One region of the Shewanella sp. GD03713 genome, then DNA from elsewhere that is predicted to be linked to it. Evidence: riboswitches for the same ligand, from Rfam matches in the RefSeq annotation. Region 1 holds a riboswitch; the other holds the start of a gene.
What was found. A riboswitch is a leader RNA that binds a small molecule or an ion and turns the genes downstream of it on or off. The one in region 1 is predicted to bind lysine.
Positions count from the first base shown of each region.

Region 2: another riboswitch for lysine. It lies ahead of N5E87_RS07305 (Na+/H+ antiporter NhaC family protein); the one in region 1 lies ahead of lysC (lysine-sensitive aspartokinase 3).

Region 1 is NZ_JAOCIW010000001.1:744,883-760,468, reverse strand. It holds gene N5E87_RS03385 (GGDEF domain-containing protein) at 1-1,044, shown strand, start outside; gene nrfA (ammonia-forming nitrite reductase cytochrome c552 subunit) at 1,231-2,634, opposite strand; gene narQ (nitrate/nitrite two-component system sensor histidine kinase NarQ) at 2,877-4,673, shown strand; gene N5E87_RS03370 (response regulator) at 4,666-5,295, shown strand; gene N5E87_RS03365 (YacL family protein) at 5,384-5,758, opposite strand; gene N5E87_RS03360 (zinc transporter ZntB) at 5,939-6,904, shown strand; gene N5E87_RS03355 (M14 family metallopeptidase) at 6,959-8,074, opposite strand; gene lysC (lysine-sensitive aspartokinase 3) at 8,076-9,431, opposite strand; lysine riboswitch at 9,575-9,749, opposite strand; gene N5E87_RS03345 (DUF3293 domain-containing protein) at 9,991-10,425, opposite strand; gene arcA (two-component system response regulator ArcA) at 11,012-11,728, shown strand; gene N5E87_RS03335 (S9 family peptidase) at 12,043-14,334, opposite strand; gene N5E87_RS03330 (class 1 fructose-bisphosphatase) at 14,631-15,586, shown strand, end outside.
Region 2 is NZ_JAOCIW010000001.1:1,612,924-1,628,509, reverse strand. It holds gene N5E87_RS07315 (cytochrome c3 family protein) at 1-792, shown strand, start outside; gene N5E87_RS07310 (M3 family metallopeptidase) at 964-3,114, shown strand; gene N5E87_RS07305 (Na+/H+ antiporter NhaC family protein) at 3,229-4,797, opposite strand; lysine riboswitch at 4,877-5,073, opposite strand; gene N5E87_RS07300 (FAD-binding protein) at 5,169-6,095, opposite strand; gene N5E87_RS07295 (electron transfer flavoprotein subunit beta/FixA family protein) at 6,096-6,845, opposite strand; gene N5E87_RS07290 (H-NS family nucleoid-associated regulatory protein) at 7,156-7,548, shown strand; gene N5E87_RS07285 (amidohydrolase family protein) at 7,748-10,822, shown strand; gene N5E87_RS07280 (amidohydrolase) at 10,822-12,111, shown strand; gene rcsF (Rcs stress response system protein RcsF) at 12,189-12,569, shown strand; gene tsaA (tRNA (N6-threonylcarbamoyladenosine(37)-N6)-methyltransferase TrmO) at 12,664-13,398, shown strand; gene N5E87_RS07265 (acyltransferase) at 13,399-14,028, shown strand; gene N5E87_RS07260 (proline--tRNA ligase) at 14,199-15,586, shown strand, end outside.

The DNA.
Region 1 (15,586 bases):
GCGGAGTTTGTGCTAGTGCAAGCCCATAAGCCCTCGCAGCGCGAGACCCACAAACTGCTGAATCAGATCATCAACTGCTGCAATTCACCCTTTGGTATCGCAGACTTCGTGATCACTATTCCCTCGTCAATCGGCATAGCACAGGCGCCAAGCGACGGCATCGATGCCGCAACCCTGCTGCAAAAAGCCGGAGCCGCCATGACCATTAGCAAGGCCGAAGGCATTCCCTATAGTTTTTTCAATCAAGACACCCAAATCGCACTGAGCCAACGCTATCAACTCGAGTCGCACTTAGTCGATGCCCTAAGAAACAATGAATTAAGCCTGCACTACCAACCCTTTATCGAACTCAAGACCCACAAAGTCATTGGCGCTGAAGCCTTGCTGCGTTGGCACAATCCGGTGTTAGGACAGGTTTCACCCGACCGATTTATCGCCTTGGCCGAGCGCAATGGACAAATCATGGAGATAGGTAACTTCGTGCTCCACAGCGCCATTAAGCAAGCGGCCGACTGGTGCCAAATGTTGCAGCGGGACTTTAAAATCGCCATCAATATCTCCCCCGTACAAATGCGTAACCCCCGCTTTGTCGAACATATTGCCGAGCTATTAACCCTGTACCAATTACCCGCCACGGCGCTGGAGCTGGAGATCACCGAGGGCATGTTGCTACAGGACGAACACTTGGCCCACCAGGCCATTATGCAGTTGCAGGAACTGGGGATCCGCATCTCACTCGATGACTTTGGCACAGGCTACTCTTCATTAAGCTATCTACAGAAATATTCCTTCGATACCCTAAAAATCGACCGCTGCTTTATCAGTAAGCTCGAAAACAGCGAGCAGGATAGAGAGTTAACTAAGGCTATTATCGCCATAGGCAAAAAGCTCAAACTGAAGGTGATTGCCGAAGGCGTCGAAAACCAAAACCAGGACAGTTTTATCCGCAATGAAGAATGCGATTTAGGACAGGGATATCTCTATGGCAAACCCGTGACACCCGCGCAGTTTGAACGTGACTTTATTCGCCCATCCAAGCGCTAAAAGCGTGATGTAGATAAAGTCCGCATAGACGCGGCAAGTTGTTAACACCTAAAGCAAAAGAGTCAGAACTGACGTGATATTGGCCTCGCCCTTAAACAACAAGCTTGAAAGCCGCCAAAAATAAAGCCCCCGCAACCTAAGTTGCGGGGGCTTTTACATGAGGGGTTAGCTCATATTCAACAGGAATTACTTATAAGTTGCTTCGCGTTTTTTCGCTTCTTCATCCCACTTAGGTAACACGTCTTTCTTGAATGCTTCTTTCTCTGCATTCATCTTGTCCATGTCCATACCCAGTGCAGCCTGTGCTTTAGCTTTAGTAGAGATATCTGGGATAGCAACAGGATCTGTTAAACCTTTTTTCGCTAACAACTGTGCTAACTTAACACGAGCATCAGCGGCTTTATTAACAGACGTACCCAACACTCGTAGTGCTTCTTCAGGCGCGTGAGCTGCAACACCGTGCGAAGCAATGGCTAAATCCCAGCGCCATTGAGCGTGGCGAATATCAGTTAAAATTGGCTTCATCTCAGCTTCGGTAGCACCTAATTCCCATGCTTTAGCGGCTTCGAAGTGCGCTTTCACTAATTGCTCTTCCGCTTTAAGTTTCATTTCTTTAACTTTAGCTTTGCGCTCATTAGTAACGCCAACTAAGAATTCTTTCGTTTGGCTATGGCAAGTTGCACAGGTTTCGTCGAAGCGATCGAACGGGTTACCGACTTTATGGTCAGTGAACTTCTTACCTTCAGGGCTAGTCACTTTAGGCATATGGCAGTCAACACAACTGACATTATTTTTACCATGAATACCCAGTTTCCAAGTTTCATACTCAGGGTGCTGTGCTTTTAACATTGGCGTCTTAGATAACGCGTGAGTCCAATCTGAGAACTCGATACCATCGTAATAAACTTCCATCTGGTCAACAGTGATGCCCATATCCCAAGGGAATTTTACGAAGTTCTTTCTGTCTTCTTTCTTCTCGAAATAGTATTCAACGTGACATTGACCGCAAACCATTGATTGCTTGTCTTTCTTCGAGGCTTTATCAAATGGCGTACCGATAGCATCCATTGCGCGGTCTACATAAGGACGAGAGATCCGCAGTTTTGGCGAACCTTTTTCATGGCAATCGCCACAGCCAATAGTATTGGTCACTTCCGGGCCACCTTTAGCCCACTTGCCTTTGAAGTAACCGTCTTCACCTTGTTCTTCGATCAGGCGAGGTACGTCAGGGCTCTTACAGCTCCAACAAGCCATTGGCATTGGGCCGTCTTCCGCGTTGGCAGGGGCGCCAGTACGTAGCGTATTACGCACATCAGTCACGGCATACATATGGCCGCGAGGCGCGTTGTAATCTTTAGCAAAACCATAACCAGCCCACAGAATAACCATATTAGGATCCTGTGCTAATGCATCAACAAGCTCTTCACTCTTTGCAGTGTCATGCCAGCTATTATATTGATTTTTAAATTTATCTTTATAAACTTCGTTGCGAGGCTCGGTCTTATCGCTCGCCATCGCACCCGCCGCCATGAAGCTCGCGGCAACCAATGCACTGAGTGCAAAGGACTTACCTGTCATCTTCTTCATCATCTCATCTCCGTGTTGCATTATTTTAATAAATCACGACATCTCCAAGGCCAAAGTTAGTGGCTTAAACCCTCCAAAGACATACCTCTTAGGGGGTATCTAGAACGAAGTTTGCGCTAGATCAAAATGTAATAGTGTTGTTGTTCACACTTTTATGTTTTCGTTAGTGTAGTACATTATTTTCTAATGTAAAACACGACTAAAGTGCCATTAAATCAATGGCCCATATATTAGGTAATGGACATATGAAACGAGGCAGCCTTACCTCTAAAATTTTGGGTTTAATGTTAGTACTGATTTTGCTTTCTAGCAGCTTGGCCATCTTCGCAATCATCAATTTGTCTTACAGTTTAGGCGATGCAAAGGCCATCAACGCCTCGGGTTCACTGCGGATGCAAAGTTACCGGCTGATGTTTTATGCCAATTCGGGCAGTGATGCCGCCCAAGAGAAGATTGCCGAGTTTGAAAACACCTTGCACTCCGAGGCATTGCAACCTTCCACAGGTTGGCTTAGCCCGAAAAAGATCGCCGATCAGTATCAGCTCGTCATCGATAAATGGCTGGTGATGAAGTACTACATTGAGCAGGAAAACTCCCGCGACTACGCCGCCTCGCTCAAGGACTTTGTCGATACCATTGATTTATTGGTGTTAGAAATGGAACACCACGCCGCCTTCAAATTGCGCCTGCTTGCCGCGAGCCAGATTTTTGGACTCGGGCTAATGCTCGCCATCGCCTTTTTAGCGGTACGTTTTACCAAGCGAAAAGTCGTGGTGCCCTTGCAGCAGTTAATGGAATCGGCCAACACCATTTCGAAGGGTAACTTTGAGATAGAAATGCCCGAGACCGAATATATTGAGCTCACCGCCCTAACCCACGCGCTGCAAAAAACCGCCCGCGAGCTCGCGACCCTGTATGGCAACCTAGAATCCCAAGTCGCCGAAAAGACCCTAGCGCTCACTAGGGCAAATAATGAACTCGCGTTTTTATATGATAACCTATTGACGCTTAACGCGAATAAACTCGATTACAAGGCACTCAGAGCGGCGTTAAATCAATTAAAAGATTATGAGTCTATCGACTATTTACGGCTCATTATTCAGTACCCAGAGCAAGAGTTAGAAGTGGTTGAAGCCGATGGTGGTTGGCCGGAAGATACCCAAAACAGTACCCGCTTCCCACTGCAATTTGAGCAGGCCGATTTAGGTTACTTAGAGCTTATTTCGGCGCAGGACACGAATACGCCGCTGTTTAAAAACTTCGCCATCATGCTCACTCGCTCCATCGTTATCCATAACGCCACTGAGCAGCGCCAGCAGCTGGCCTTGATGGAGGAGCGCGGAGTGATTGCCAGGGAATTACACGACTCCCTCGGCCAAGTACTGTCATTCCTCAAAATCCAAATTAGCTTGCTGCGCAAAAACTTAGATCATAGTTGCCGCAGCCCTGCGATCGAGGGGCAACTGACGGAAATCAATGAAGGCGTCAGTACAGCCTATGTACAGCTTAGGGAGTTATTATCCACCTTCAGATTAACCATCAAAGAACCGAATCTGAAGAACGCGATGGAAGCCATGCTAGAACAGCTTAGGGCCAATACCGATATCAAGATCCATCTCGATTACAAACTCTCGCCCCAATGGCTCGAGGCGAAACAGCATATTCACATTCTACAGATCACCCGTGAGGCTACACTCAACGCGATAAAACATGCCAATGCCAGCCAGATCAATATTCGCTGTTATAAAGATGACAATAGCATGGTCAATATCAGTGTGAGCGATAACGGCATAGGAATTGGTTATCTAAAGGAGCGGGATCAACACTTCGGCATAGGGATCATGCACGAGCGTGCCAGTAAATTAGCCGGTACTGTTGTATTTAGTAGCAATGATACGCACACTAATAGCAAGGGAATTACCGAACAACTAGACCAAGAACAACCGGATGTGCCCTTAGCGTCTAATAACAAATCCAATTTGTCACAGGGAACCAAAGTTACTTTAATCTTCCCTTCCCAACAGGAGCCTACACATGGGTAAACCTTATTCAGTCCTCGTGGTCGATGACCATCCCCTCCTACGTAAAGGGATCTGCCAGCTGATCGCCTCCGATCCAGATTTTAGTCTCTTCGGCGAAGTCGGCGGAGGCTTAGATGCCTTAAGCGCCGTCGCCACCGATGAGCCAGATATTGTTCTGCTCGATCTGAATATGAAGGGAATGACAGGACTCGATACCCTCAATGCCATGCGCCAGGAAGGCGTGACTTCACGAATAGTGATCCTCACAGTGTCGGACGCCAAACAAGATGTTATTCGACTGCTACGCGCGGGCGCCGACGGGTATTTACTTAAAGATACCGAGCCGGATCTGCTGCTCGATAAGCTCAAAAATGCCATGTTGGGCCACAGAGTGATCAGCGATGAGGTTGAAGAATATCTGTACGAACTTAAAAATGCCGCCGATGAGCAGGAATGGATTTCAAGCCTCACCCCAAGGGAGCTACAGATCCTGCAACAGCTGGCAGAAGGCTTAAGCAACCGGATGATTTCAGAGCACTTACATATCAGTGAAGGCACGGTAAAAGTACACGTGAAAAACCTGCTGCGTAAGGCCAATGCCAAGTCTAGGACCGAAATGGCAGTCAGGTATTTGAACAACTAATACTTCAAACCTAGTGATTTAGCACTAAGCTCAAAAAATAAAGGCAATCAATCGATTGCCTTTATTTTATGCTTTGATTAAATCGGTATTATCGCCCTTTTTGCACAAACTCATACCAACTTAGCAGAGCTTCCTCTAAATCCTCTAGGCCACAATAAGCTTCCGATTCCGCATCGTAGAGGGACATCGATTCCTCGAGTTCATACTCTTGCTCAAACCCTAAGGCATTGGCATAAATGCGCGCCTGTTCTTCATCCAGATCTAGGGTGAGATCGCCGCCAATTAACCGCCAAGAATCACGCTTACCCGCTTGAATTTCTTTGATAATATCGAGCACTTGTTGAATTTTGGCTAACTCAGGCCCCAACTCTTCCGAAAACCATTGGCCCAGCACTTCATGGTCCATACTAAAGCTGGCTAAATAAGTGCCCGTCAAACTGTTACGCCGAAATTCATATTCCATTTTATCTTCTCAATGCATTACAACTATGGCTAATTTTAATCTATTTCATCGTAACTTGCTTGGCCAGCAATTTAGTCCCACCAAGGGCAGCAATTGTCAGCACAATCATCGCCTAGACTTCATTTTCACAACGAAATCAGTTAGCTTGAGTCCATGATTTAGCAAGAGATGGAATGCGATATGCACGATGGATTTATCTACAGCTTAGTGCTTAGCGGCGCGCGCGCGGGGTCAACCTTAACCCCAGAAGAGCTTGAAAACTGGGATCCCAAGGATGGGCTGATCTGGATACACCTACGTTATCGCCACAAAAAAGCCCGCCACTGGGTGTTAAATAGCGGCTTGAATAAAGTCGAAAGCGATGCCCTGCTCGCCCAAGATACCCGCCCGCGTGCCGTACTGGCTGGTGAAGGCGTTTTGCTGGCCCTGCGCGGGGTTAACTTAAACCCCAATTCAGCCCCAGAAGACATGGTCGCGGTACGTATTTATGCCGATAAACATCGGATTATCTCTACCTGCGATCGTGAGTTGCTCTCAGTCAAAGATGTTGCCGAACTCATCATGGAAGGCGCAGGCCCCACCACCACAGGGGACTTTATCGTCGCCGTATGCGAAAGACTCACCACCCGTAAAGTGGATTTTATCGACACCCTCGAAGAGCAGCTGTCTGAGTTAGAAGAACAAGTAGTCTCTGGCAATGTAAAAGACTTACGCACAGATATCGCCGAGCTACGCAGGCAAACCGTGGCGCTACGACGTTATTTAGGCCCGCAGAAAGAAGCTTACGGTAAGATGCTGTCCGATCAATTTGTGCTGTTTAACGAGCCCGAAAGACTCAAGATGCGCGAAACCACGGACAAACTGATCCGCACTATTGAAGACTTAGACGCCCTGCGTGACCGAGCTAATGTGACCCAGGAAGAGTTACTCAGCCAACAATCGGAGCAGCTAAACAAGCGCTTGTATTTCTTATCCTTAGTCTCGGCAATCTTCTTGCCGCTGGGCTTTTTAACTGGCTTGCTTGGGGTGAATATTGGTGGCATTCCCGGTGCGGATAACACCTGGGCCTTTGCGACCTTCTGCGGCATTCTTATCTCGCTGGTCGCCCTGCAAATGGCGCTCTTCTATCGCTTTAAGTGGTTGTAGACTGGAATAAAAAACGCCAATCACAGGATTGGCGTTTTGTTTTGTGGATTGCAGTTACTGCGGCAACTCAAACAGATTCGTCATGACTTTATACAGCTCGGTGCCTTGATGCACGGACGCCGAGGCAAAATGGAGTATGGGCACACAATCCTGCGGCAAGCTAAGCGCCGTTAGCTCCTGCTCGCTGCCATATAAATCTAGGCGCAGCAGATTGACTAAAGTCTCACCCGCCGCCAGTGGCTCTCCCACGGGCGCCACATATTCCACCAATCCCGCCATGGGCGCATGGTACTTTTTGTAATCCTTAAGATAACAGCCAAAACGCGGCATCTTTGCGGGCGCCACTCGCTCGGCAATCACCCCGCGATGACTCAAATAGGCCAAAATGCCCTTGGCATCGACAAAAGCATCCTCGAGGCAAATACGTTCTTGGCTCGCCAGTTCCAAGGTAAAGGCCGAAACGGCAATCTCGAGATCTCGCCCTTGTGCTTTAGCGACTTCACTCAATTGCCACCAAGGGCAAAATGCCGCTTCATCCATAGCCCCGCCAAAACTATTGGGGATCACTAAGGTGTAAGGAATCGAGAAATACTGCGCCGCTGTAAGGTCATATTCAGGGCAATACAAGTGTTTACAGGATTTAGGCCCGGTATGCAGATCCAATACTATATCCGCCTCGTGGGCCATGGCCTGCAGGTTAACCGCTAATCTGTGGCCTGTGGTCACGCCCCACTCGTTGCGCAAACGCTGCTGACACGCCTCGACTAAGGTGCTGCGGTAAGCTTGGATAAGCGCGCTATCGCTAAGCTCAGCATGTTCACGGTACCAAGCGGGTAAATCAATCGAATGATTTAAGTACTCGCGGTTCCAGTTTGCCCCTGTGATAGGGTCAAAACGCCCCAGCGTAAACTCGCCACTCTTTTGATTGATCCCCAGCGGATTCGCCAAGGGCACTAAGGTAATTTCCCCTAAGATGTCGCAACGCTCGAGCTGCTTCATCAATTGGAAAATCACCGCATTGCCCTGCACCTCGGCGCCGTGAACATTGGCCTGAATATACACTTTAGGGCCAGCAACATGACCACTTGGCTTAAAGTGGTAAATCGGCAGGGTGAGTGCTTGCCCTGCGGCAAGCTCCCCAATGGTTAAAGACGATGCAGTCGGTTGCATATTACACGCCTTCGAACAGGTTTTCGTGCAGCGCTTTAACCACTTGCGCCGCTTCTGATTCGGCTACCAATACGCACAAGTTATGCGGGCTGGCGCCTTGGCAGATCATGCGCACATTGTGGGGCTCGAGCACTTCAAACACTCGGCGACAAATGCCCGCGGTGGTGGCAATGCGGTTACCGATAATCGCCACCAGTGCTAAACCATCTTCAACACGCACACGGCAATGCTGTGATAACTCCTGTAGCAGCGCTTCGCTCAATAGCCCCTGGCCGCTCGAATCGGAACCTGTTTTATCTAGAGTGAGCGATACGTTAACTTCGGAGGTGGTGATCAAATCCACACTGATCTTATGTCTTGCCAAGGTGGCAAAGGTTTCAGCCAAGAAGCCCTGTGCATGCAACATTTGCAGGCTGTGTAAATTGAGTAGCGTTTGGTCGCGGCGCAGCGCAACCGCGCGAAACACGGGCGCATCTTCAACCTGATGACGGATCCAAGTACCGCCCTTTTCAGGCTCCTTACTTGAGCCGACAAACACTTGAATTTGTTGACGCACTGCAGGCAGAATCGTCGCAGGGTGCAGCACTTTAGCACCGAAAGTCGCCATTTCGGCGGCTTCGTTAAAACTGATTTCGGCTATAGGATGGGCGTTTGGCGCAAGGCGTGGATCAGTTGTGTAAATCCCGGCCACATCGGTCCAAATCTCAACCGCTGAGGCTTTTAAGGCTTCGGCTAACAGTGCCGCAGAATAATCACTACCGCCACGGCCAAGCGTGGTGGTTTGCCCCGCCTCATCTGAGCCAATAAAGCCTTGAGTCACAATCACTTGTTCAGATAACAGCGGCAGTAAATGCTCACGTGAGAGAATGGCAATTTGCTCAACCTGTGGCTCGGCGCGGCCAAAATGGCTGTCGGTGCGCAGCACTCTGCGCACATCGAAGGCACTCGAGTTAGCGCCTTTTTCCCGCAATACCGCCGCAAATAATGCCGACGAGCACTGCTCGCCAAGGGACAATAACTCATCCATGGTGGCCTTGCTGCGCTGGGATGCTAGCGCTTCGCTCAATACCGCCATACGGCTTAACAGCTTATCCAATGCCGCAGCTACGTCGTTGGGGCGACCCAGTTTATCTAAGATAGCGTATTGAATTTGCGCAATTTGCTTTAAGCGCTGTAAACGACCATCGTCGTTCATCGACTCTTGGGTGAGTTCAACCAAAAGGTTAGTCACGCCACTGGAGGCGCTAACCACCACTAAACGGCAATCAGGATTGCCCAGTACGATATCGGCGCAGCGATTCATTGCACCGTAATCGGCGACTGAGGTACCACCAAATTTTGCGACAACAAGAGACATTATCGTACCTCCGCAGAAGCAGAAGACACGGCACAAACTAGGATAAGATCTTGATTAACTAACATGATTACGCTCCGAACCAACTTCGTTCGAAGAGCCTGGTGCTCAATGATACGCACCCCAATAGAAGGGAAACAGCAATCGTCACCAGAAGCTCTCCACCAATTACAGGTGACAATCGTTAGGATTCAGCCTAAGCGACCGACATAAACATGCAGCAACCACATCTATGCCTCGGCGTTAATCTCCCTCATCAATCATCGCTGGAGTTTGTGCTCCTCTGACTGACTACCTAGTTAACGCTCCTCTTCTGTTCCTTTCCGCCGGAAAGGGACGAAAAAAGTAGCAATAAACCCCTAATGAAGTCAATGCTAATTTCACATCGCATAAACAAATTCAATAAACGCTTTTAAAAACAATGAGCAATTTAGCGGTAAAGCCTAAGCAAAAATGGCGGATAGGTATCATGCAGGGATTAACAGGATTAAAAAATAACTGACCTAGCCTTGCCCTTTACAGGCAAAGCCGGATAAGAAAAATAGTAATAAACTCGCGGGGCTTAGGTCGCTAGATCGGGCAGTTCGTAAACCAAACGCACGTGATCATTAAACAGGCCTAAACACACTTCATCATGCCCGGTGATGGTGCAAGGCACTAAACTCACCTCGCCCTTTTCCACCATGTAGATGGCATATTGATTAAACTTTTTCCCCAACTGCAGCGCCATGCTTCTATCGACAAACACCGCCCAGCTCTTTTCCATATGGGATAAATCTGGCGATGCGCCCACCATTGCACGATAGGGGCTGCCGATTAATTCAATATCACGGAGAAGTTGGCGGTCGAGTAAACGGTTTTGGCTGGGACTGAGGAGGGTTGAAGCGGGATTATGGGCGGTAATTACAGCAAAGGAAAAATCACAGGATAATGCTTGAGTAAGCAAAAACAACGGCTTCTGGTAATGCTGCCACAAATCTTGAGTCATGTTGTCCATTGGTAGTCTAGTCGAAAAATGAACCCGAGTTAGTGTAGCAGAGCGCTTCCAAAATCCAAAGAGGCGTGAACTAGGTCACAAGAATTAAAAATACATTAGTTATACTAATCAATGACTAAAGTAAATATCATGATAAATCAGGGCCTCATCCAGAAATTTGTTAACATTTCATTTGTTAACAAATGCCTAAAACGAGTACAATGACGCCATTGGCTAGTTGAGCAGATAACATTAAGTTTGCTTAATCTTGACAAGGGTTTGTTAGATTCCTCTGTGAAATCACCCAAGGCTAGCCAGACATCTTTTAAAATGTGTTCTACATTTGAGTTATCATTTAAACATTTTAAAAAAAACAATAGTTAAGGAACTATTTATAACTATTGCTTATCGAAGTTGATACTGGTTACGTTTTATCGTATTACACTTTAAACGTGCACTTTATATACATCCTGATGTGTCGCCGTAAAGATCTTTCCTTTGAAGCACAGAGCAGTTAGAGGAAGTATCAACATTTTATGAATATAAGGATCCGATGTAAGCGGTCCTTATGGTTAGAATAAAATTGGTTAAAATTTAGGTAATTAATATGCAAAATCCGCACATTCTGATCGTTGAAGATGAAGCCGTTACCCGTAACACGCTGAGAAGTATTTTCGAGGCAGAAGGGTATGTGGTAACTGAGGCCAATGATGGCGCAGAAATGCATAAGGCTATGCAGGAAAACAAAATTAACCTAGTGGTTATGGACATTAACCTACCAGGTAAAAACGGTCTGTTGTTGGCACGTGAATTACGTGAAATCAACAACATCGGTCTGATCTTCCTGACAGGCCGTGACAACGAAGTCGACAAAATCCTTGGACTTGAAATTGGCGCGGACGATTATATTACCAAGCCGTTCAACCCACGTGAATTGACGATTCGTGCTCGCAACCTTCTGACTCGTGTGAATAGCGCTGGTAACGAAGTCGAAGAAAAGAGCTCTGTCGAATACTACCGTTTCAACGATTGGAGCCTAGAGATCAATAGCCGTTCTCTGGTGAGCCCACAGGGTGAATCTTACAAGCTACCACGTAGCGAATTCCGCGCTATGCTGCACTTTGTTGAAAACCCAGGCAAAATCTTAACTCGTGCCGATCTGCTGATGAAGATGACTGGCCGTGAGTTAAAGCCACACGACCGTACTGTTGACGTGACTATCCGTCGTATTCGTAAGCACTTCGAAAGCTTGCCAGATACGCCAGAAATCATCGCGACTATCCACGGTGAAGGCTACCGTTTCTGCGGTAACTTAGAAGACTAATCTTCGAAGTCCGTTTGAATAATAAAAAACCAGATCCTCGGATCTGGTTTTTTTATCTCTGCAATATGGCAAATCCTCTGCCCCGCTTTATCACCCCGCCAAACTTTAATCGCCAAGCTGAAATAGCCATTGCAGACTTTAAAGCGCACCGATTGGAATGGAGCACTTCAAGTGCTATCCACAGCCTTAACTCAGGTGCTAGCTAAGGTGGTAGCTGAGGTATTAGCCAAATACCGAGTGTAAAAAAAGAGTAAGGTGTTAGCCTCACTCTTGGATAACGGCAATCGCTTGGTTAAACAGCGCTCTGCTGTGGGTTATTTGCCGCTTTTAAGCTGTCTATCGAGGAAATCTGCCAGCGAGCGATATAAGTGGTTACGCACTTTCTCACCGCGCATCGAATGCTTAGAACCTGGATAATCAATCATCTGGAACAGTTTGCCCTCGTCCTGCAACGCCTTATACACGCGAGTACTGTTTTCAAACAATACGTTATCGTCGGCCATGCCGTGGTACATCAATAGCCCAGACTGATAGTTTTTCACATAGGGAAACACGCTACTGGCTTCGTAACCTTGTTCATTATTCCCGGGATGGGCGAGATAACGTTCGGTGTAGTGAGTATCATATAAACGCCAATCGGTGACGGGCGCGCCCGAAATCGCCGCCTTAAAGTAATCCGGCGCCTTAAACAGACTCATCAAGGCCATATAACCGCCGTAGCTGTGGCCATAAATCGCCACATTATCGCTATCGACAAAGGGCAAGCTGCGCAGATAATCGACGCCAACCTTTTGGTCGTTCACTTCCGCCTCGCCCAAGTGACGGTAAATTACCTGTTCGAACTGAGTGCCTCTGTGGGCACTGCCACGGTTATCAAGTTGAAATACCACATAACCTTGCTGCACTAAGTATTGGGTAAAGTAATCCTGCTCACTCCAGCTATTCGTTACCAATTGCGCATGCGGGCCGCCATAAACGCGCACGACTACAGGGTATTTTTTGATCGCATCGAAGGGCACAGGTTTAAAGAGACGCGTTTGTAAGATTTGACCATCTTCGGCTTTAAGCTCTTTAAACTCAGGCAGTTGCCACAAGCCAGCATAGTCATACAGAGGATGACCGGCTTTGACTTGGTTCTGCTCGACCCACGCCAAGTGTTGACCCTTATCGCCGTGCAAACTGATCTGTGGCGGCTGAGATAAGCTATTGAAATAATCCAGATACACGCTTTGACTATCGGCAAATACCGGATTGTGCATCCCCGCCTCGCTGCTCACGCGCTCAACCTTGCCACCCGCTAACAGCACACGGTAAAGGTGTTTTTCGATAGGGGTATCTTTGCGGCTAGTGAAATACACCCAGCCTGCGGTTTCATCGATATATTCCAGCTCATCGACTGCCCAATTGCCCTTGGTCAGTTGCGTCTTCAGCTTACCTTTTAGGTCAAACAAATAGAGATGATTAAAGCCGTCACGCTCCGAGGCCCAGATAAACGCCGACTGTTGCTTTAAGAAGTGCAGGTCATTGTTAAGATTCACCCAAGCATCGCTACGCTCTTTGACTAAGGTTTTCGGCTTGGTCAGCGCATCGAGCGCCACCAGTTGCAGGTCTAATTTTTGTTGATCACGGCTCTGCCACTGGAAGGATAAATGCTTGCTGTCGGGTAACCAATCGACGCGAGGCAGGTAAATATCCTTATTTTTATCATCGCTTAAGGTGACCCAATTGATGGCTTTATTATTAAGGGTCACAACACCCAGTTGGATCTCGACATTGTTTTTACCCGCCGCCGGATAACGCTGCTCGGTAAGCTTAATGCCATCGGCGTAGATTTCATTGCGGGTGACTAACTCAACGCCCGACTCATCGATACGGGTAAAGGCGATGGCCGATTCATCTGGCGCCCACCAGTAACCCGTCATACGATCCATTTCTTCCTGGGCGACAAATTCCGCCATGGCATTTTTAATCGCGCCGCCACCGTCTGCGGTCATGGCCTCAAGCTTTTTAGTCGCTAAATTGAGTACATACAGATTTTGGTCCCGCACAAAGGACACAAAATTGCCCTTGGGCGATAGGCGCGCATCGGTGGCAAAGCCCTCGCCTATCGGCAGTTGGCTAACGCTGTAATCCGCTAAGGAGAAGTAATACAGATTCCCCGAGGCAGGGATCAACAGCGCCTTGCTATCGTCCGCCCAGAAATATTCCATAATGCCTTCGCCATAAATACGTTGGCGCTCGCGGCGAGCCTTTTCTTCATCGGATAACTCATTGCTCGCCAGTTTATCGGCGTTTAGCAACAGGCTAGATTCGCCCGTCTTCACGTCCATCTGCCAGAGATCGTAAAAATTCTGGTTGTCTTTACGTCCCGCAAGATAGGTCACCCTTTGACCATCTGGGGATAACTTTAATCCACGGGGACTCGTGCCCGCCAAGGCAGGCGAAGCATTCATGCGCTCGATAGTCAGCGGCGTTGTGCCGCCTTCAAGCGCATAGGCGGGGGGCAATATCGCGCTAGAAACCATGGCCAGTTGACTCGCTATCAGTAGGGATGAGGCGCCCAATGTCACCGAGCGCAGGGAAGAAGCGAACCCATTTTTAGTCATTATTATTCCTTGGAAGCATACTCGCCTTAAGGTGGCGATCAAAAACTGCCGTCATTGTGCCAAGGCAAAGCCTAAATAAAAAGCGCAGGCAATATACAGATACAAATTAGCTGGCGAACTCCTGCGGTTAGCTCAATTTTCAAGATAACCCACTCAGTCTGACACATAGGGATAACCCTCTTGGCTTAAATTGATTAAAACCCACAGCAACATCGCTGAAATTGTCGACTAACTGAGTTATTATTCGCGGCAAATAATGAAATTGACCTCAATGTTGAACCCCTAAAGGACCTAACATGCAGACTCTTGCCCAGCACTTAACCTCAAAGGCAGTGAACGAATCCCTCTCGCAACTGATTTTGACCTTAGCCGACACCTCCAAAGCCATCAGCCATGCCGTGCGCCACGGTGCCTTAGCTGGCGTGTTAGGCGCGACCGAACAGGAAAACGTGCAAGGTGAAACCCAGAAAAAACTGGATATCATCACCAACGATATGCTCAAAGATGCATTAAAAGCCGACGGCACAGTGCGCGGCCTAGCCTCTGAGGAAGAAGATCATGTGGTTGAAGTCAGCGCCAATGGTCAATATCTGGTGTGTTTCGACCCTTTAGATGGTTCATCAAATATCGATATCAACTCGCTGGTCGGCACGATTTTCTCTGTTTTACCTGCACCACAAGGTGAGTTAACTGAAACAAGCTTTTTGCAATCGGGTCGCAATCAGTTAGCCGCAGGTTATGTGCTCTACGGCCCATCAACCATGCTCGCCCTCACCACAGGCCAAGGCGTGCAACTCTTTACCCTGCACCCAGAAACCAACGAATTTTTACTGACCAACGCGGCCATGAGCATCAGCCCAGACACCCAAGAGTTCGCCATTAACATGTCGAATCAACGTTTTTGGGAAGCGCCAATGCAGACCTATATCGCCGATTTACTGCTAGGCAAAATTGGCCCGCGCGAAAAATCCTTCAACATGCGCTGGATTGCCGCCATGGTCGGTGATGTGCACCGCGTACTTTCTCGCGGCGGTATCTTTACTTACCCAACCGACAATAAAGATCCGAAAAAGCCATACAAGCTGCGTTTAATGTACGAAGCCAACCCAATGGCCTTGTTAGTCGAGCAAGCTGGCGGTAAAGCCTCTACTGGTTATGAAACCATTTTGGATATTCAACCAACGCAAATTCACCAACGCGTTGCGGTTATCCTAGGTAGCGCCAATGAAGTGGACGCTTGCCTAAGCTACCA
Region 2 (15,586 bases), 870 kb from region 1:
GATGGTACTAAGAATATCTGTCACCTACTGACGGATATCAGCGCAGTGAATGCTAACTATGCTTACTCTGCACGGGTCACCTTCAGCACCGCAGGCTGGATGGAATACGACGGTAATCAACGCTATCAAAGCAATGGTAACCTCAGAGCCAAGGGCTATGACGGTTCAATGGGTGTTTCTTTCACCGCCTACTCAGATGTAGTTAATCCAGTAAGTGCTGAGAAAGTATCTGGTTTTGAACGTCGCACTGTGATCAGCGATAACAGCTGTACGACTTGCCACAACGATGCCACCGCTTTCCACAAAAACGGTGCATTCGACCAAGGCGGTAACGGCTGTATTGCCTGCCACGATAACGGCATGGCTCGGACTTCGGCCACACTGGGTGCAGGTTTTGGTCCTATGATCCACAGCTGGCACTGGGGTAATGGTGCAAATGTTGGTGAGATGAAGGCCGACGGCACCCAAGCCAAGACAGCGAACGGCGCAGGCGCTATCAACCCAGTCACTAGCTGTGTTGCCTGTCACGAAACCGCTATTGATTTAAACAAAGTGCCAAATCAATACATTCTTGAACCCGGCAGCAAGATGACCAGCCCTGTTACCGCTAACTGTTATGCCTGCCATACTGGCGATGCAGTTAAAGCCCACATGGTGAGCAACGGTGGCGAGATCAGCGTGCCAGCCACTGGCGATTGGTTCAAGCAACCTACGGGTGAATCTTGTGCCGTGTGCCACAACACAGGTAGCAGCTCTGGTATCGACAAGTACCATAACTTTACCCGTAAATAACTAGTCGTCCCGCTATTTTCCCTGCAAGAAAATAGTTCAAGCGCCCTACGGTTGTAGGGCGCTTTTTTTGTTTACTTTTACTTACAACTTCACCCCATAGGTTTTCAGTCCTATTTAAGTTAGTAACGCTAGAGTCACAAAAAACTACAATTCTAAGGAAATCACTCAACTATGCGTAAAAGTTTTATTGCCATCGCCATTGGCGCCACTTTGATGACAGGCGCACTCGCAGGCTGCAGCACTCAAGATACTAAAGCGACGAATGTGACCGCAGTTCAAACCCAAAATCCTCTGTTCCAAGCCAGCACGCTGCAATACCAAGCGCCTGATTTTAGTGTCATTAAAGACGAGCATTTTCAGCCCGCATTAGAGCAAGGCATTAAAGAGCATTATCAAGAGATTTTGGCCATTGCCAACAATCCTGCCGCCCCAACCTTCGACAACACGATTGTCGCCATGGAAAAAAGCGGTGCCCTGCTGACCCGTGCATCGAGCGTGTTTTACAACCTCGCGGGTTCAAACAGCAATCCTGCCCTGCGTAAAATCCAAGGTGAGATGGCCCCGAAAATGGCAGCGCACTCAGATAACATCAACCTCAATCCAGCACTATTCGCCCGTATTGAAACTATTTATAACGACCGCAATAACTTAGGCTTAACGTCTGAAGCGGTACGTTTGGTTGAGGTGTATCACCAACGCTTTATCATGGCCGGTGCTAAACTGACCGATGAGCAGAAAGTGAAGATCCGTGCCCTGAACGAAGAACAATCGACGCTGACCAACGAGTTCTCACAACGTTTACTGCGCTTAACCAAAGAAATCGCCATCGTTGTCGATAACAAAGAGCAACTGGCGGGCCTGACTGACAGCGAAATCACCTCGGCAGCAAACGATGCCAAGGCCGCAGGCCACGAAGGTAAGTACTTAATCAACATCACCAACACCACTCGCCAGCCTGTTCTCGCCTCTTTAGAGAACCGTGAACTGCGCCAACGCATTTGGGAAGCCTCGGCAAACCGTGGCTTAACGGGTGAAAACGAAACCGCATCTTTAGTGTCTCGCCTTGCGCAATTACGTGCCGAGCGTGCCGCTCTATTAGGTTATGAAAACTGGGCCAGCTACCGCCTCGCGCCACAAATGGCAAAAACGCCTGAAGCGGTATACAGCATGTTTGGTTCAATGGTGCCTGCCGTCGTCGCTAATACCGAAAAAGAAGCTGCCGATATCCAAGCGATGATCGACAAGACTGGCGGCAAGTTTGAACTCGCGCCATGGGACTGGGAATTCTACGCTGAGAAGGTTCGCCAAGAGAAATACGCCCTCGATGCCAATAGCATTCGCCCTTATTTCGAATTTAACCGCGTACTCGAAGACGGTGTGTTCTACACCCTCAAAGAACTCTATGGCGTCACCTTAAAGCCGCGCCCAGATTTACCCGTGTACCACCCGGATGTGAAAGCCTACGAAATGTTTGATGCCGATGGTTCAAGCATGGCGATTTTCTACGCCGACTACTTTGCCCGTGAAGGCAAACGCGGCGGCGCATGGATGAGCTCGTTCGCGGGTCAATCCTTCCTCGAAGGCACTAAGCCTGTCGTGGTCAACGTGATGAACATTAAAAAGGCGCCAGAGGGACAACCGACCTTCGTCAGCTACAACGAAGTGACCACTATGTTCCACGAAATGGGCCATGGTACCCACGGTATGTTCTCTAAGGTGACTTACCCAAGCTTGGCGGGTACTTCTGTCTCCCGTGACTTTGTGGAATTCCCATCAACCTTCGAAGAAGACTGGGCAGCCCACCCTAAAGTGTTAGCCAACTACGCCAAACACTACGAAACAGGTAAGCCAATTCCCGATGATTTGCTGCAAAAACTGCTCAAATCCGGCAGCTTTAACCAAGGCTTCGATACCTTAGAGTATATGGCTGCGGCGCTCGTCGACATGGAATGGCACTCATTAAGCCCAGATGCCCCACTGCAAGATGTGGCGACATTTGAAGCCAATGCGCTGAAAAAACACGGCTTAAATATCACCGCCGTGCCACCACGTTATAAGTCAACTTACTTTGCCCACGCCTTCCCAGGTGGTTACTCAGCAAGTTACTACGCTTACATGTGGAGTGAGATTTTAGCGGCAGATGCCTACGCTTACGTGCAAACTCAAGGTGGCTTAAACCGTGAAATCGGCATGAAATACCGCAAGACCATTCGCGAAGTGGGCAACAGCATTGCACCAATGGAAGCTTACAAAAACTTCCGTGGTCAAGAGCCTACCACCGAAGGGTTATTGAACCGCCGTGGACTCAACACCGCCCTGTAATTTGGGATGTGTGATAGATAAAAAATCAGCCAGCATAATGCTGGCTGATTTGTTTTGAGAGCTTGGGAAATTAACAATGAAGACTCGCGAAAAAAGCGCTCGCTTACGTCAAGCTTATTTCGCGTTGCTTTGGGATTTGAGTCGTAACCACACAATGCTTAAGACAAACAGCACGCCACAGGTCAGCAGTCCCGCATTCACAGATTCTGTAAAACCAAGCACCACATAACCTACCATGCTGATCAGCGCCACAATCACAGCGTAAGGCAACTGAGTCACAACGTGGTCGATATGGTGACAGCTCGCGCCAGTTGACGACAAAATCGTGGTATCTGAAATCGGTGAGCAGTGATCACCAAATACCGCGCCCGCCAAAACCGATGCCAGCATAGGTAACATCATGGCTGTATGGCTGCCCATCGCCATATCGGCGGCAATCGGTAGCATAATACCGAACGTGCCCCAACTGGTGCCGGTAGAAAACGCCGTTAGACCCGCTAACACAAACATCAACGCAGGTAAGAAGGCAAAGGGAATATTGCCTGTGGCGAGGCTTGCCATAAACTTACCGGTTTCAAGCTGGCCAATCACGCCGGCAATGGTCCAAGCAAATAACAGGATGTAAATCGCAGGCAGCATAGAACGAGCGCCCTGCACCACGCCTTTGACGACCATCGACTTTTCAACGCCTTGCACTAGGTTAAGTACCAGCGCAACTGCTAAACCAATCAGGGCACCAAAGAACAGTGATGAACTCACATCGGTTTTTTCAAAAGCTGAAATAATATTAAATTCAATACCTTCTTTCGCTAATACCTGGGCACCACTGTCGATCATAAAATACAGGGTCGCAAATACCAGCACGGTAATAGGTAAGAATAAACCGAGGATCTTACCCGTTTCGGCTTCGGGTAAATCGGCATTCGCCCCAGGTGGTAATCCTTTATTCTCATCATATAAATTACCGCGCTGCGCATTTAATTCATGCTCACGCATAGGGCCAATATCTAAGCCCATAAATGCAACACAAAGTAATAATAATAAAGAGAAAATAGCGTAGAAATTCATAGGGATCATTTGAATAAACACACTCAAATGACCAGAATCAGCAAAACCGTGGGCGGTTAATATGCCGCCGATCAGCGCAATAATATAAGCACCCCAACTGGATACTGGCGAAATAACACAAACCGGTGCCGCCGTTGAATCTAATAAATAGGCTAACTTAGCGCGGGAAATATAATAACGGTCGGTAACGGGTCTGGCGACAGAACCCACGACTAAGCTATTGAAATAATCGTCAATAAAGACAACACAGCCTAAAAACATGGTCAGTAATTTGGCATCGCGTTTATTGCGAATATGCAGGCGCGCCCAATCGGCAAATGCCCTAGCACTACCACTGACGGTAATTAATGCCGTGATCATCCCTAAGACAATTAAAAAGCCGAGAATGTATAAATTCCAAGAATTTACGCCATCTTCTGACCAAAAAAGTCCTTTTACACTGTTAAATAAAAACTCACCGCTGGCCACAGGTGAAAATTGATTGAGTAATAACACCCCAATCACAATACCTAAACCGAGGGAAAGGAGAACGCGGCGAGTGAAAATCGCCAACACAATTGCGACCACAGGCGGCAGCAGAGAAAGTGCCGAATCGGCGTAACTTACTACAGTCATTGATTATTTCTTCGTCAAAATACGAATGGAGGGCGACTGAACTGGTGGGAAAAGGCAATAGATACCCAAGATCACCTGTCCTATCAGTAGCGCTCCATAGTAACTATTCCCAATATCCGTATCAGAAAATACTATGGCAGTGTTGTACCTATTCGGCACAACCCCAGCAGTTGATCGTGATAAATCAAACCACTTCGGCACCAAATCCTTTCGTGAACGATCAACGGAATCACCCTACTGATCACTACTGATATTTGGTGCGCCTCTACTTCTAAGAACGCCCATGCACGGGCGTGAGGCACATAAAAACATAAGCGGCTAAGCAGTTACCACCGCAAAGCCGCTTACTTTGACTTAGATCACGGATAAAATCAACCCAGAGTTGAAATCAACTCTGGAACGGCGTCGAACAGGTCGGCTTCGAGACCATAATCGGCCACTTGGAAGATTGGCGCTTCAGGATCTTTGTTGATTGCCACAATCACCTTAGCGTCTTTCATCCCAGCTAAATGCTGAATCGCCCCCGAAATCCCCACGGCGATGTAGAGGTTTGGTGCCACAATCTTACCGGTTTGACCCACTTGCAGGTCGTTAGGCACAAAACCTGCGTCAACCGCGGCGCGAGAAGCCCCAACCGCGGCACCGAGTTTGTCCGCCAATTGCTCTAACATACCGAAGTTTTCACCGCTGCCCATACCACGGCCACCAGAAACGATAATGCCCGCATTACCTAACTCTGGACGCGCAGAAACGGTCAATGATTGAGACACAAACTGAGTCTTGGCTTCAAACACTTTATCTAAGGTGGTAACTGCAGCACTGTTGCCCTGCGCCGCCGCATCGAAGGCACTGGCACGGACTGTCATCACTTTAATCGCGTCATGGCTTTGTACTGTCGCTAAAGCGTTACCTGCATAAATCGGGCGAACAAAGGTGTCGCTGCTCACTACGCCAATCACTTCAGAAATTTGCGCAACGTCTAACAAGGCGGCCACACGCGGTAGCGTATCTTTGCCAGCGCTCGATGCTGCAGCGAGGATATGGCTGTAGTTTGGTGCTAAGTCCACCAGCAATTTAGCTACGTTTTCGGCTAAATGCGCTTCATAGGCACTGTTATCGGCGACCAATACTTGAGCGACGCCTTGTAGGGCTTGCGCAGCTTGCGCCACTGCGCCACATTGGTGGCCCACCACCAATACATGCACATCATCACCAATTGCACGCGCTGCGGTGACAACCTTTGCGGTATCCAGTTTCAGTGCCGCATTATCGTGTTCTGCTAATACTAAAATGGCCATTTAGATCACCTTCGCTTCATTCTTTAACTTTTCAACCAGCTCAGCTACCGACGCAACCATGATGCCTGCTTTACGTTCTGCAGGCGGCGTCACCTTTACCACAGTTTGATGGGCTTTAAGCGTCACACCTAAATCCGCAACAGTGTGCACATCTAATGGCTTACGTTTAGCTTTCATGATGTTAGGTAATGAAGCGTAACGAGGTTCGTTCAAACGTAAATCGGCTGTCACCACAGCTGGCAATGGCAGACTTAAGGTTTGCATCCCGCCATCAATCTCGCGATCCACTTGCACTGAATGGCCTTCTACTTTGATTTCAGAAGCAAAAGTAGCTTGTGGCATATCCGTTAATGCCGCAAACATTTGGCCAGTTTGGTTATTATCGCCATCGATAGATTGCTTACCAAACAGCACTAATTGCGCTTGTTCTTTTTCTTGTACGGCTTTGAGTAATTTGGCAATCGATACAGGGGTTAACTCTTCTTCAGTATCAATGTGAATCGCACGGTCAGCACCTAATGCTAACGCGGTACGTAATTGTTCTTGAACGGCTTTATTGCCGATACTAACGACCACTACTTCAGTAGCACTGCCCGCTTCTTTTAAACGAACCGCTTCTTCTACTGCAATTTCACAAAAAGGGTTCAACGCCATTTTGAGGTTTGCGGTATCAACGCTGGTGTTGTCAGCTTTTACCCTGACCTTCACATTGGCATCAACTACGCGCTTAACAGGCACCAATACTTTCATAGGGTTTCCTTCCTACACTTTCATGTACATGGACAAAACATTGGTCATCACCAATGCAGGATAGAGCCACTTTACGTCCTGTTAACGTTAACGTCAACTAAACTCAAACGCCTGTTTGCATTTTTTAAGACTGTGGTATTGGCCACATTTTTGAACACTTATCTGCCATATTTAAAAAGTTCAAAATTTAAATAATATTTAATTTCTGTTTATTGCATAATTTTATTTGATTCGAGCTATATTACTTTCTATCATTTAGCTGTTGTTCACCATTATCCTGTAATAAAAATAGAGTGGGACGAAAATAGATATGAGCGAATTTTTAGAGATATTAACTCACGGTCGTCGTTTTAAAGCTGCGGTAAAAGATCTCAGCGTTGAAGAACTGCGTGATTTAGCGGCTAAGCTAGATAAAATTTTAGTTGAGCGTGAGTCAATGGCAGCAGAAGAGCAGCAAGCTATTGCTGCACGTAATGCTAAAATCGAAGAAATCCGCCAACAAATGGAAGCAGTTGGTTTATCAATCGACGACTTAGGTGGCGTAGCAGTTAAAGCTGTGGGTAAAAAACGCGCTCCACGTCCAGCAAAATATCAAATTGAAGTTAACGGCGAAGTGATCCAGTGGACTGGTCAAGGTCGTATGCCAACGGTATTTAAGAACGAAGTCAATAAAGGCCGTTCTATGGATGATTTCTTAATCTAATCCCATACCATGCTGGTAATAGCCGTTTGCTATTACCATTGAGTAACATAAAAAAGCTCGCGCCCTGCGAGCTTTTTTATGCCTGAATGCCACTACCATTGCATTCAAGCAAATGCTTAAATTGCGTTACAATTCAGCTTTAGTATTTACATCTGCTTTAGGTTACTCTTTATTCACCCTCAGTCTAAGTGAATAAAAAATGCAGATAAACAATAAGATAATAATAAGCTGCGGCATTATAAGTAGTTTGGTATCCCACAACATTTTTGCCAAGGCCAACCCCATCTCCCCCGTCAATAAGTTAACGGCCTTCACTAATGCTGAATTAATCATGGCGCCAGGGAAGCGACTCACAAATGCCACCTTATTAGTAGAAAATAATCGGATAAAAGCCATTATTGAAAAAGGGGATATTCCAGAGGCAGCATTAAAGGTTGATCTCAGTGGCTATACTATCTATCCCGGTTTTATAGATCCCTTTACCGATTATGGTATCGAGTTTGAATATCCCAAATTGGGGCTGACTCGTCCGGTATATGATATTAAACGTATCGGTGGTAATGCCGAAAATGGTGCAATTCACGCTGAAAAAGAATGGTTTAATTACGTTTACCCAAATAAAGAACGCGCACGTGATTGGATCAATAACGGCTTTACCAGCGTGCAAAGCAGTAAACTCGACGGTATTTTCCGCGGTACAGGTGTTAGCCTTTCATTAGCCGATAAAACCGCCAACGAGGTGATTTATCGTGCACGCAGCCAACCTTTTATGGCCTTCGATAAAGGCACGTCTGAACAAGACTACCCCAATTCTCTGATGGGCAGCATCGCGCTTATTCGACAAACCTTTGCCGATGCTAACTGGTATAACCAAAATAAGCACAAATCGGTTAATAGTTCAGCAAATGCTCAAATTGAATTTAATATCGCCTTCGAACGCTTAGATAACTTAGCCGAGAAACAAATCGTCTTTGAAACAAAAAACCTCAACGATTTGCTGCGCGCCGCGAACCTGCTCAAAGAACACCAGCAGCCCGCCAACTTACTCGCAAGTGGTCAAGAATATGCGCGCATCAATGAGTTAAAGACCCTGAATTATCCTCTAATCCTGCCGCTCAACTATCCGCAGGCACCGGATGTGGGTACCGATGATGCCGACCGTGAAGTCTCCCTTGCAGAACTCAGACAATGGGAGCGCGCGCCCACAAACCCAGCAGCAGTGGCTAATGCGGGCATCCCTTTTGCCTTTACCCAATTTGGCATTAAGACCGAGGCATTTTGGCCTCGCCTACGTCAAGCCATCGCCCAGGGACTGAGTGAGGACAAGGCCCTCGCCGCGCTGACGACTCAAGCCGCCGAAATGGCGGGGACGGCCGAGTTCGTCGGTAAACTTGCTCCCGGCTATATGGCCGACTTTGTGATTACTAAGGGCAATATCTTTAAAGATGGCCAGATTTACAGTGTCTGGCTGCAAGGCGAAGAGCAGTCCATTCGCTCACTCCCACAGGCCAAACTCTTGGGCGATTATCAGCTCACGCTGAATAATCTCACCTTAGATCTAAGCCTTGAAGAAACGGGCAAAGCGGGCAAAACCGCCTTCCAAGGTCAGCTGACTAGTGGTGAGAAGAGCATTACACTCACCAATCTTCAGCTTGAAGACGACGGCAGCGTAAGCTTTAACGCCGATTTAAGCGATGCGGGCATTCATGGCATCAGCCGTTTTACCCTCTGGCTCGCTAAAGATGGTATTCAAGGCCGCATGGTGGACGCCCAAAGTCGCAGCATTAAAGTAGCGGGTATTGCTATCGCGTCGAGTCTAAATACAAAGCCTGCCGATACCCCAAAAACCGATGCTGCAACGACTTTAGTGAGTCAACTCACCTACCCTAACGTCGCCTATGGTTTAAGTGAGGCGCCCAAAGCCGAAAAACTCCATATTAAAAATGCCACCCTGTGGACCTCGGATAAACAGGGGATTTTGGAACATGCGGATCTGTTAATGGCCAATGGCCGAATTGAAAAAATCGGTCAGCAACTCAGCACACCTTCGGGTTATCAAGTTCTCGATGCCACGGGTAAGCACTTAACTGCCGGTATCGTCGATGAACATTCCCATATTGCTATCAATGGTGGCACTAATGAAGGTACTGATGCAGTCACCTCTGAGGTGCGGATTGGCGATGTGATCAATCCCGAAGATATCTCCATCTACCGTGCACTCGCGGGCGGCGTCACCAGCGCACAATTACTCCATGGCAGCGCTAACCCAATTAGTGGCCAATCCCAGTTAATCAAGATGAAATGGGGTGAGAGTGCTGAGCAGCTTAAATTTGCCAATGCCCCTGCCAGTATCAAATTCGCCCTTGGCGAAAACGTCAAACAGAGTAACTGGGGCGAGAAATTTATTCAGCGCTTCCCGCAGACTCGCATGGGCGTAAAAGCTTTATTTGAAGAAACCTTCGATGCCGCAATCGCCTATGAGAAAGCGCAGAAGGACTACGATAACTTACGCAGCAGTGAGAAGAAGAAAACCATTGCGCCGCGCCCAAGCTATCGCCTACAGGCAGTAGCCGAAGTGTTAAAGCAGCAGCGCGATGTGCATATCCACTCCTACGTGCAGTCAGAAATCTTAATGTTCCTGCGATTAGCCGAAGCCTATCACTTTAAGGTGCAAACCTTTACCCACGTACTGGAGGGTTACAAGGTTGCCAGTGAACTAGCCGCCCATGGCGCAGGCGCCTCGACCTTTGCCGATTGGTGGGCCTATAAGTTCGAAGTCTATGATGCAATTCCACAAAACGCCTGCCTGATGCAAAAACAGGGCGTGCTTACCAGCATCAACTCTGACGACTACGAAATGCAGCGCAGACTTAACCAAGAAGCGGCGAAGTCAATGATGTATTGCGATATGTCTAAAGAAGACGCCTGGAATATGGTGACCATCAACCCGGCAAAACAGCTCAGAGTCGATGAGTATGTTGGTTCACTCACCCCAGGCAAAATGGCTGATATCGTGCTTTGGAACGCCGAACCTCTGTCGATTTACGCCAAGGTGACCCAGGCTTGGGTCGAAGGCAAACGCTACTTCGATCGCGACCAAGACCAGCTTGCCCAGCAGCAGGTCGTCGCAGAGCGCGCCGCCCTTATCCAAAAAATTCTCAGTAGTGATGATAACGCCAAGGCGGGTGAGAAAGTCACTCCGCTTAAGGAACCACAATGGCACTGCGATACCCATTATCAGGCTTGGGGCCAACATCATCAGGGAGCAAAATAATGAAGCACTTACCCACTAGCTTGCTGCTGTCGACACTGGCTTTCACGCTGTCAACCCAGGCACATAATCTGATCCCTGCGGGCAAACAAACCCAGAGCGTGCTGATTAAAAACGCCACAGTGCATACCGTCAGCCAAGGGACATTAACCAATACCGATGTGTTGATTGAGCAAGGTAAAATCAGCGCCATCGGGCCACAGCTAAGCGTCAACGGTGCTGATGGCCAAGCGCAGCTCATCGATGCCACGGGCAAACACTTATATCCCGGTCTTATCGCGCTCGATACCAGTCTCGGTTTAGTAGAAATCGAGATGGTACGTCCAACCGTCGATAATGCAGAAGTCGGAGATTTTAATCCGCAAATTAGCGCGGCAACGGCTTACAACCCTGATTCAGAGCTGTTGCCAACCATTCGCTATAATGGCATCACCCACGCACAAATCGTCCCCAGTGGCGACGGACTCGCGGGCCAATCTGTGGTCGTGGATCTCGATGCTTGGACGATTGAGGACGCCCTACAACCTAGCGAAGGCCAATTTCATGTTTACTGGCCGCAAATCAAGCGTATGCCAGAGGATGAAAAGGAAAAAGCTAAGGCCATTGAGAAAAATCAGCAGGCCATAGATAAACTGACCACAGCCTTTGAGGATGGCTATCGCTACTTTTTAAGCCATAAGGCAAAGGATTCGGCCAAGACAACCAATTTACGTTGGCAGGCCATGTTGCCCCTGTACCAAGGTAAGGCCACGTTATTTGCCCATGCGGACAGCGTCAGCCAAATTGAGCAAGTCATTGCCCTGACTAAAAAATATCAATTTAAATTGGTGATTGTCGGAGGCTATGATGCGTGGCGACTCGCTTCAAGCTTAAGGGAAGTGAACGCCAGTGTGATTTACCCGCACACCCTGAGTCTGCCCAAACGTAAAGATGAACCCGTGGATTTGCCCTTTAAAATCCCTTCGTTGCTGGCAAGTGCAGGCATTCCCTATGCCCTTGGTTTTTCATCGGATTGGAACAGTCGTAACCTCCCCTATGCCGCGGGCTACAGTGCCGCTTACGGCGTCACGCCCGAGCAAGCATTAAAATCGGTGACTTTAGATGCAGCAAAACTGCTGGGGATCACCGATTTAGGAGCCATCGCCGTCGGTTATCAGGGCAGTGTTGTGCTGAGTGACGGGGATATCCTCGACCCCATGAGCAACAAAATTGATGCGATCTGGATTGAAGGCCGGCAAATAGATCTGAATAATCGCCACCAGCAGCTTTATCAAAAGTATCTTAAGCGCTAGAATTTGCTCATATAAATCGCTCGATACCGCGCAGTCCGTTGGACTGCGCTTATTTACCCTTAATCTCAGGTCAAACCATGAAAATCATCCTCTCAAGTGCATTAGTGCTACTGCTTAGCGCCTGTGCCAGCGATTATAGTTTTAACAGCAATTTGGACGGCGAGGCGATTAATGACTACTTCAAGGCAGGAGATGTCACGCTGTTTGAGGGCGATAGTTTGCCTAAAGGCCATTACGAATTAAAAGGTTTGGTACAGGGTGAATCTTGCCAAGCCGATGTGAATGCGGTGCCCGCTTCCTTAAGTGAAGCCCGAACCGAAGCCCGCCGTGCCGCAGCCGATAAAGGCGCCAATGGCATCATCATCAAACAATGCGTGATGATGGAAGAAGCAGCCCAAGGCTGCGTCAGCCGCGCCCTCTGCGTTGGCCAAGCCATCAAAATGGCCTCTGCCGACTAGTTCAAAGCGTGTATAATGCACGCCAATATTGATGTACTTAACAACCTAGACCATCTGCGTTTGGGTTGTTGCCCTTGCTTTAGGTATTTTTTGCATGACATTTACCAACCAGATTACCGCTGTCGCCACTTGCCGTACTCCCTATAAACAAAAATTTGGCATTCCAAGGCAGCCCGGTTTGGTGGAGGCGCGCGGTTATGTTGAGCTGGAGCCCCATGTCAATCATCTCGATGCCGTGCGCGGTATCGAGCAATATTCCCACCTTTGGTTGTTGTTTTGTTTCCATGAGAATCTCGCCCAAGGGTGGAAAACGACCGTTCGCCCGCCCCGTTTAGGCGGCAATGAAAAACTCGGCGTATTCGCGACTCGCTCGACCTTTCGTCCAAATGGCATAGGCCAATCCGTGGTCAAACTCCACGGGGTGGTGCAACGTAAAGGCAAGGTGTGCCTAGAGATTTCGGGCATGGATCTTGTCGATGGCACGCCAATCATCGATATTAAGCCCTATATTCCGTTCTCGGATTCGATTGAAGGTGCTGTCGGCGGTATCGCGCAACAAGCGCCAAAACTTATCAGCGTGGTGTTTTCAGAGCTCGCCGCAACCCAGATTGATGCCTACAGTAAACAGGACGCCTATACCGATTTAGCCATACTCATCCACGGCGTGCTGGGGCAAGACCCTCGCCCCGCCTATAAAAAAGCCAAAGATGACCCTAAGTTATATCAAGTGGCTTTGTATGATTTAGACATCTTTTGGCGGATGGCGGTCGATGAGGATGAGCGGGAATACATTCAGGTATTAGAACTCAAACCGGGGAAATGTGGCTAAATGCAGACGCCAATCACAACGGCCTTGCCTGATTATCAAAGCCAACATAAAAAGCGTCTATCTTGGATGCCCTGGCTGTATTTTTCCCTCAAAGAAAAACACTTAGTCTGGGCTAAACCTTGGCAGGATGAAGTGCAAGCCAACCTTTGCGCCCTCGAAACCGTAACCATTGGCGAAAACTGTTTTATTGCGCCCGAGGCACAATTATTTGCCGAGCCCAATCGCGATATCACAATCGGTAATCGCTGCATGATTGCCGCTGAATGCTTTTTGCACGGCCCTATCACGCTCGGTGATGAAGTTGCCATCAATCACGGCTGCTCCTTCGATGGCGGCCGAGTGGGTATTCAAATTGGCTCCCAAACCCGCATTGCTAACCATGTCACTATTTATGCGTTTAATCATGGTATGGCACCCGATACGCCCATTTATCAACAAGCCTCAAACTCTAAAGGCATAGTGATAGGTAAAGATGTGTGGATTGGCGCACAGGCAGGGATAGTCGATGGTGTCACCATTGGCGACCATGCCGTGATTGGCATGGGCTGTATTGTCACTAAAGATGTTCCCGCATGGGCTATCGTCGCGGGCAATCCCGCTCGAGTGATTGGCGATAGACGGGATAAATAATCCACTTAGCTTTATCTGTATGCATCGCCCGCTGTTGCGGCGCGGCACACTTTGTAAAATGAAAACGGCCATTTGTCTGCAGCTGATTGAATTTAACCTCAATCCATAGGTGACATCATCGAAGCAGGTGATAAAATGGCGCCCATTCAACTCAAATTTGGACATCGGTAATGCGCGTTAGCAAATACCTACTTTCTACTCAAAAAGAAACACCTGCGAATGCAGAAGTCATCAGCCATCAATTAATGCTACGTGCGGGTATGATCCGCCGTAACGCTTCAGGTCTATACAGCTATCTGCCCACGGGCCTGCGTGTATTGCGTAAAGTCGAAGCCATTGTTCGTGAAGAAATGAACAAAGCGGGCGCGATTGAAATTCTTATGCCTATGGTGCAACCGGCTGATTTATGGGTAGAAACGGGTCGCTGGGACAAATTTGGTCCTGAGCTGCTGCGTTTTAAAGACCGCCATAACCGTGACTTCGTGCTGGGGCCAACCCACGAAGAAGTGATCACCGACTTAATCCGTAAAGAAGTCAGCTCTTACAAGCAATTACCGCTGAATCTTTACCAAATCCAGACCAAATTCCGTGACGAAGTGCGCCCACGCTTTGGCGTAATGCGCTCGCGCGAGTTCCTGATGAAAGATGCGTATTCTTTCCATCTGGACGTGGATACCATGAATGAAACCTATGAGGCCATGTATCAAGCCTATAGCAACATTCTGTCACGCATGGGCTTGGCCTTCCGCCCAGTTTTAGCGGACACAGGTTCTATCGGTGGCAGCATGTCACACGAGTTCCACGTATTGGCACAAAGCGGTGAAGACTTAATCGCCTACTCTACTGGCAGCGACTATGCCGCTAACATCGAGAAAGCCGAATCGCCAATGCCAACCGAAGCGCGTGGCGCGGCGACTGAAGAGTTACGTTTAGTCGATACCCCAAATGCGAAAACCATTGCCGAGTTAGTTGAGCAATTCGGTTTAGATATCACTAAGACAGTGAAAACCTTGATTGTGAAAGGTGCGACGGAAGAAGCGCCACTGGTAGCGCTGATTGTACGCGGCGACCACGAGCTGAACGAAATCAAGGCAGACAAGTTAGATTTAGTGGCATCACCATTAGAATTTGCCCCAGAAGCCCTGATCCGTGATGCCATTGGCGCAGGTCCTGGCTCATTAGGCCCTGTCGGCCTGAATATGCCAATCATCATCGATCATAGCGTTAGCATGATGAGCGACTTCGCCGCTGGCGCTAACCAAGATGACAAACACTACTTTGGCATCAACTGGGAGCGCGATCTGCCTCTGGCACAAGCAGCCGATATCCGTAACGTGGTTGAAGGCGAGCCAACACCTGATGGTTTAGGTACTTACGCTATGGCGCGTGGTATCGAAGTGGGTCATATCTTCCAACTCGGTACTAACTATTCTAAATCGATGAATGCGACTGTTCTCGATGAGAACGGTAAATCACAAGTGCTGCTGATGGGTTGTTACGGTGTTGGCGTGAGCCGTATCGTGGCAGCTGCCATTGAGCAAAACTTTGATGACCGTGG